3 regions of the Desulfosporosinus acidiphilus SJ4 genome follow, and region 3 is predicted to be linked to each of the others. Evidence: riboswitches for the same ligand, from Rfam matches in the RefSeq annotation. Region 3 holds a riboswitch; each other region holds the start of a gene.
The links. Region 3 has a riboswitch for lysine ahead of DESACI_RS07420 (amino acid permease). Riboswitches for the same ligand answer to the same signal wherever they lie in the genome.

Region 1 (2,279 bases), 360 kb from region 3:
TTTCAAACTCAATATTGATGTCGTTATAAACCAAGGGGGCTTGCTTCTGGTTCATGATATATTATCTATTCTGGTTGCTATTAGTATAACAGTCTTGCTTGGTAAACTATTCAAGGGGGAAAAGATGCTTACCTTGCTTCTGGGAATAGGAACAGGCGTATGTGGTGCTGCGGCTATTGCCGCTGTTTCTCCGGTTGTCAATGCGGATGATGAAGATACTGCACTCGGAGCAGGTATTATCGCCCTGGTTGGTACTGTGTTTGCTATTGGTTATGCTCTGATTCGCCCTATTCTTCCGATTTCTCCGGTCCAATTCGGAATTTGGAGCGGAATTAGTTTGCATGAGATAGCCCATGTTGCTGCGGCCGCAGCAACGGCCGGTCCGAATGCTTTAGAGATCGGTTTATTAGCTAAACTGGGACGGGTCTTTCTGCTTATTCCGTTGAGTATGATTCTTTCACTCTGGACACGGCGGAATAAGAAACAGGGAGAAGCGAAAAGGGCACCATTCCCCTGGTTTTTAATTGGTTTTCTTGCAGCAAGTATCATCGGGACGTATTTTCACATACCAAAAATTATTTTGAAGGAGATTTCAGATGTTATTGGTCCTTTCTTGTTAGCGGCTGCTATGGTTGGTTTGGGACTCCATGTTAATGTATCACGTCTGCGCAACCGGGCGTTACGGCCATTGTTGGCAATGCTTATCGCATCGATTGTTCTTTCTGTGTTTTCTTACGCTACACTTTGGTTTTAGAACTCGTATTGATTACTTTTCATTTAACTTAGCAAATATAAGTGAAATGTGAAATTAGAATATTATATTTTAAACATAAGGAATTTATATAAGTTGATATTATCTGAAATCTTCTCATTAATTTTGGGAAGATTTTTTTGCTGCAGGTGAAGACAGGGATCAAAGTTATGACCATTCCTCATCAGAAGGAGAGAAGGGGCAAATCCAAAGCTCAAACTTGCTTAGTTTGCTTGCGATAATTATAAAATACTCCGGAATCATGAGTCTCTTCGCCATCCTAACGTTTTATACAGAGAAATTTTTGACCCGAAGGAATGTCTGTTAAGTTAGCTTGCCGGATTAGATGCTTTGTATTTCCTTGTGCTTCCAATTTTGGCCTTGACAAGCACAATAAATATGAATAGACTGGATTAAATGATAGAGGTGCATTATACAATCAGTACCCGAAGTTGTTAAGGTTTACGTAAGACCGTAGCTTCGGTGAAAGGGGTAGATGCCGAAGTCGGTCTTATTTACGTGGAGACTGGGCTGGTTGAACGAAATAAGATTCGTTCAACTGTCGCATTTGCGGAGAGCTATCTATATTACCATAATGGATTGTAAAGTCGTATGGGTAATTTAGTAGCTGATTCCGTATCAGCTATTTTTTTATTGAAGGAGATTTTAATATGGAAAAGAACACTGTGTTTAAGGGTATCGCAACTGCTCTTATTACCCCTCTGGACGAAACAGGAATTAATTATGAGCAGTTCGGCAAATTGATTGATTGGCAAATTACAGAAGGAATTGACGCTCTGGTAATTTGCGGAACCACCGGTGAAGCGTCGACCCTCACTGACGCCGAACACAGAGAGGCCATTTCATTTGCTGTTCAGCGCGCGGCAGGCAGAGTACCAATTATTGCCGGCACAGGCAGCAATGATACGGAATACGCACATGACCTCACGCGTTATGCCTGCGAAGCAGGTGCGGATGCAATGCTCGTAGTTACCCCTTATTACAATAAGGCTACGCAAAAGGGCCTGATTAAAATGTTTACCCAAATTGCCGACAAGAGTACAAAACCCATTATCCTCTATAATGTGCCTTCAAGGACAGGTATTAATATTGAGCCGGAAACCTATGAGGTATTGGCTGAACACCAAAATATAGTAGGGATTAAAGAAGCAAATGGCAACATTTCTAAAATTGTCGAAACAATGGCTCGTGTGCGTGGCAAGCTTGATTTGTATTCAGGCAATGACGATCAAATAGTTCCCCTCATGGCACTTGGCGGAATTGGCTGCATTTCTGTCCTTTCCAACATAATGCCTGCCCAGACCCGTGAGATTTGCACCCGTTTCTTTAACGGTGACATCGCAGGCAGTGCTGAGCAGCAATTTGAACTTTACAATCTAATCAATGTACTATTTAGTGAAGTAAATCCTATTCCAGTCAAGGCTGCTATGGCAGCTATGGGTTTCTGCAAGGATTATCTGAGATTACCTCTCACTACAATAGAGGATACTCACCGTGAAAAGTTGAT
Region 2 (2,279 bases), 1.8 Mb from region 3:
AATAATTTTCCCGTTTAACGATCACATCAGCCTTGCCGCCTTCTGCAAAGATTGCGGCAGGCCGAGGAAGACGATTATAATTGGAAGACATAGAATAGTTATAAGCTCCTGTGCAAGATACAGCCAGCAAGTCACCTGATTGGACTTTCGGCAAATTAATATCCCAAATCAACATATCCCCGGATTCACAACACTTTCCTGTGATGGAAACTTCTTCAGCGTTTTCTTCAGCGGCACGATTTGCCAAAACTGCTTCATAACGAGCTTGGTATAAGGCTGGGCGCGGATTATCCGCCATACCGCCGTCAACGGCTATATATTTTCGTATCCCAGGAATCTCTTTAATGGATCCAATGGTATAAAGGGTTGTTCCTGCTGTTCCCACAATGGAGCGTCCAGGTTCAATAATAATTTTAGGAATCGGGAATTTATGCTTTTCACAGGCATCCTCAAGAGCATTTCGAACGATTTTGGCATAATCCTCAATTTGGGCAGGTTCATCGCCTGAGGCATAGTAAATTCCAAATCCTCCGCCTAAGTTCAATTCTTCCAAAAGAGAACCTGTACGTTCATATATATCTGCCATGTACTGAATCATAACCCGGACCTCGTGACTGAAGGACTCTAACTCAAAGATTTGCGATCCAATATGAGCATGTACCCCTTTGACCACAAGGTTTGCAGAGGATAAAGCTAAGTCTAAAGCTCGGTCAGCGGTTCCATTAGAAAGTGTAAAGCCAAATTTTGAGTCAATTTGCCCTGTCTGAATGTACTCATGAGTGTGAGCTTCAATGCCCGGAGTTACCCGAAGAAGAATATTGGCCTTTTGATTCATTCCTTGAGCCAAATCGTTAAGAAGACTCATTTCATAAAAATTATCAACGACGATACGCCCAACACCTGCTTTTAAAGCCATAGCCAATTCTTCCGCCGATTTGTTGTTGCCATGAAAATAAATACGTTCAGCGGGAAAGTCCGCCTGCAGAGCCGTATACAGTTCCCCGCCGGAAACCACATCCAAACCTAATCCTTCTTGGTTAATGATGCGGCACATAGCCATGGTGGAAAAAGCTTTGGAAGCATAGATTACTTCTGCATTTTTCAAACCTTGAGTAAACGATTGATAATATCGCCTGCATATTTCGCGAATATGGGCCTCGTCCATAATATAAAGCGGTGTGCCAAATTCTTGAGCTAAATTTACCGTGTCACACCCACCAATCTCTAAATGTCCTTGTTCATTAATTCTCTGAGTACCGTGCAGCCTCATGGTTCTCTTCCTCCCTCATTACTCTAACGTTCTCTATCCGACAAAAAAACAAACGACAACAGAAGGAGGTCCTCTGTTGCCGTACTACTGCACGTTAACATTGACCCTCTTCTCCTGTTGGGAGTAGTTCTCCACACGATGGATTTCATCGAAATCATCGTGTGACAGTCCTACAGCTATTAACCATAGGCCCAGCACCAAAATTCACGCTGCATTTTGGGCTTCGGCGAAATCCCCTTTTCTATGGGCTCATCGGCTGTCGCAGCCTTCTCCACAGTACTATTGTCATTCGCGCCTCTACCACACCTCCAAAGAGATGAGGTACATTAAATTTTTCTTAGTATATCAGACTTCTAAGGGAAGGTCAAAATATTTTTCTGGAAAACGGCCTTAAATTTAGCAATTATGCACCTTGCTGTTCCTCCGGAGGTTTTGCCCTATAAATACCCTTACCAAGAGCATTAGCCCATTTTCCGCATCGATCCCCCCAGCGGGCCAAAGCTAAGCCTTCTTGCTGAATCTCCACAACTTCACAACGATTGGCGCAACCTGTACATTCAAAGCTTTTAGCTTTGAACTGGGTTTCGGCCAAGTGTAACCCCCGAAACCTTGTCTCTGTTTCTGAGTTCATCTTCAGCTTTTCTTGAGCTAGATATGCCGCTCCCAGAGCGCCCATGACCCCAAAATGTTCCGGGACTATAACAGACAGCCCAAGCTCTCTTTCAAAGGCTTTACAGATTCCTGGATTCGCCGCAACACCCCCTTGAAAAAAAACAGGTCCCTTTATGTCCTTGTTCTTACCTACATTATTTAAGTAATTACGGACCATCGCCTGGCAAAGGCCTGCTAAGATATCCGGCAAGGCATGCCCCAACTGTTGTTTATGGATCATGTCGGACTCTGCAAAGACTGAACACCGCCCGGCAATCTTGACCGGATTTTTAGCTTCCAGGGCTAGTTTGCCAAACTCCTCAATGGGTATGCCAAGCCGGGCGGCTTGTTGATCAAG
Region 3 (2,279 bases):
CATTCCGAGAGCTAAGGTCTTAAGATCGCTTAATCCGGTTTTCAAAACCCAGAGGGAATAGAGAGAAGCACCCAAGGCCATAGTCCCGTCAAGAAAACGTTTACCAATCTTAATTTTGCCATAGTTTTCACCCTTTAAAACAACTTTCAGAGAATAAATGCCTGAGAAAAGGTAAGGAACTAAGTTGGCAAGGGTGGCGATGACAATCATTTCGTTAAAGGCATTAGCAATGGTATCGGAGATCATTGAGAGCAGGAACAATTGCGTGAGGCCATTCGTAATCCAGGCTGCACGGTAAGGGGCACCATTTTTATTTTCTTTAACAAACCAGTGCGGGAAGAGATTGAGGCGTGCGGATTGGTAAGGGACCTCGACACTGAGTAAAATCCAACCAACCGTTGCGCCGAGCATGGAAAGGACACCGAGAGTTGCCATGATAAACGAACCTTTCGGTCCAATAATTTTCGTTAAGACATCAACTAAAGGTTTATCGGCAACCATCAATTCTTTGGCGGGTAAGGCCCCCATAGCCAAGAACGTAATAAGAAGGTAGATGGCTAATGCAATGAGTAAGCCGGTGAGTGTTGCCCATTTAACATCCTGCTGCCTCTTAGCTCGTCCGGAAAGCCATACTGCTGATTCCACACCGATAAAAGCCCAGAGGGTTAGAATCGCCCCTTGATTCATTTGTTGAAAAAGTCCGAGGGTTTCGCCGGATTTAAGGGTTTTTTCAGCGATAAAAGGATGGAGATAGGTTATATCGAAGATAGAAAGAGCAATAATTATGAAGAAGATGAATCCTAAGATTTTAGTTATCGTAGCAAAGAAGTTGATTTTACTTGCTGCGTATGTCCCTTTAAACATCAGATAATGAACAAACCAGAGCACCAGGGAAGCAATTATAAATGAGAGGAAATTGCCAACCTGAATGTTAAACAGACCCAAAGTGAAAAGAACCGTTTTGCTTTGTAAAACAGGCAGGAAATACGTTAGATAACCTACAAGCGTTATGAGAATTGCTGCATTTCCAGGAGAGTTTGAGGTCCAATATCCCCACGAGATTTCAAATCCCATGATTTGCCCCAGCTTGTTTTGGCCAAACAATTCCCTGGTGTAGCTGGGGGGACCGCCGATTAGTTCGGGTTTAAAATCTGACAGCTGGCCATAAACGTGAGCAAGCATCAAAACACCAAGACCGGTAAACAGCCAGGCAAGCAATACTCCCGCAGGAGAACCAATGTTCGAGAGAGATTGCGGAAGCATGAAGATCGCCGATCCCACCATGTTTCCAGTGACGAGCGCTGTCAATAACCAAAAACCTAATTTTTTACTACTCATTTTAATCCTCCGTAAAATTTCTGAATTTAAAATAAAATAAAATAAGCCCTTGAAGCTATGGTTGCTGCTCAAAGGCTTACTTATACCAACAATTTTGAAGGCATATCACCGAAGCAGGTAGCTCTCCACAACGATTTTGTGACAGTTATGCACCTTTCGGATACATACCCAGCATGTGAGTTTTTGGGCAATTATCTCACGTGCTTCGGCGATACTCCCTTTCAAGCCATTTTATTTCCCTGTCAGAAATGACCTTACTCTTGAGAATCGCGCCTCTACCTTGTAATTAATGATATTTATAGGAAAATTCCAAGTTTTGTCCATTAGTAATAGTAACCGGGATAAGTTATCTTGTCAATAAATAACCGTCAATCCTAATCTGTCAAAATTGTGGTATATCAATTTATTTATCCGCTTGTATATCCACTAATAACGCTGTGGGATTGGCTTATTTGTTGTAGAAGCGGGAGTCTTATAATTGGCAAAATTTTAATGTTTTCTTAGAGGGAATTCTCGAAATATGTAGAATTACCCTTTATCGTGCTGATAATTGGAAGCGATTTGTATTTATAAATCTCTAAAGTTAGTAAGAGGAATAAACTTGATATGTTTTAGTAACTATATCTAATGTTTTAGTTCCAGGCGATCCTTGGTAAGTTGTCGTTTATGTCCTGAGTATCATATTTACGGGTAATCTTGCTGTAATACTAAAAGAAGAGGAGAGGCGCTAAAAATCAGAATCAAAGTCAAATTCAAAGTTTTTACCATCCTCCTAATTCCGTTTGTTTTATTGTTTTTCATATATAGTTATAAAATCAATCACTTAGAATCCGGCAAATTTGTGGTCAAATACCTGCTTAATAATGATGCATCGGATCCTATCGAAAAAGATATTAATCGATTGCTTTCGCAGCGATTTTTAACAAGTGATGGACTCTTTA

Region 1: it holds a riboswitch for lysine, as region 3 does, so the genes downstream of both, dapA (4-hydroxy-tetrahydrodipicolinate synthase) here and DESACI_RS07420 (amino acid permease) in region 3, are expected to answer to the same signal.
Region 2: it holds a riboswitch for lysine, as region 3 does, so the genes downstream of both, lysA (diaminopimelate decarboxylase) here and DESACI_RS07420 (amino acid permease) in region 3, are expected to answer to the same signal.

Annotation. Positions count from the first base shown of each region.
Region 1 is NC_018068.1:1,969,233-1,971,511, forward strand. It holds gene DESACI_RS09055 (YeiH family protein) at 1-754, shown strand, start outside; lysine riboswitch at 1,165-1,340, shown strand; gene dapA (4-hydroxy-tetrahydrodipicolinate synthase) at 1,423-2,279, shown strand, end outside.
Region 2 is NC_018068.1:3,436,501-3,438,779, forward strand. It holds gene lysA (diaminopimelate decarboxylase) at 1-1,270, opposite strand, end outside; lysine riboswitch at 1,387-1,578, opposite strand; gene DESACI_RS15715 (acyl-CoA dehydratase activase) at 1,674-2,279, opposite strand, start outside.
Region 3 is NC_018068.1:1,612,421-1,614,699, forward strand. It holds gene DESACI_RS07420 (amino acid permease) at 1-1,338, opposite strand, end outside; lysine riboswitch at 1,449-1,624, opposite strand.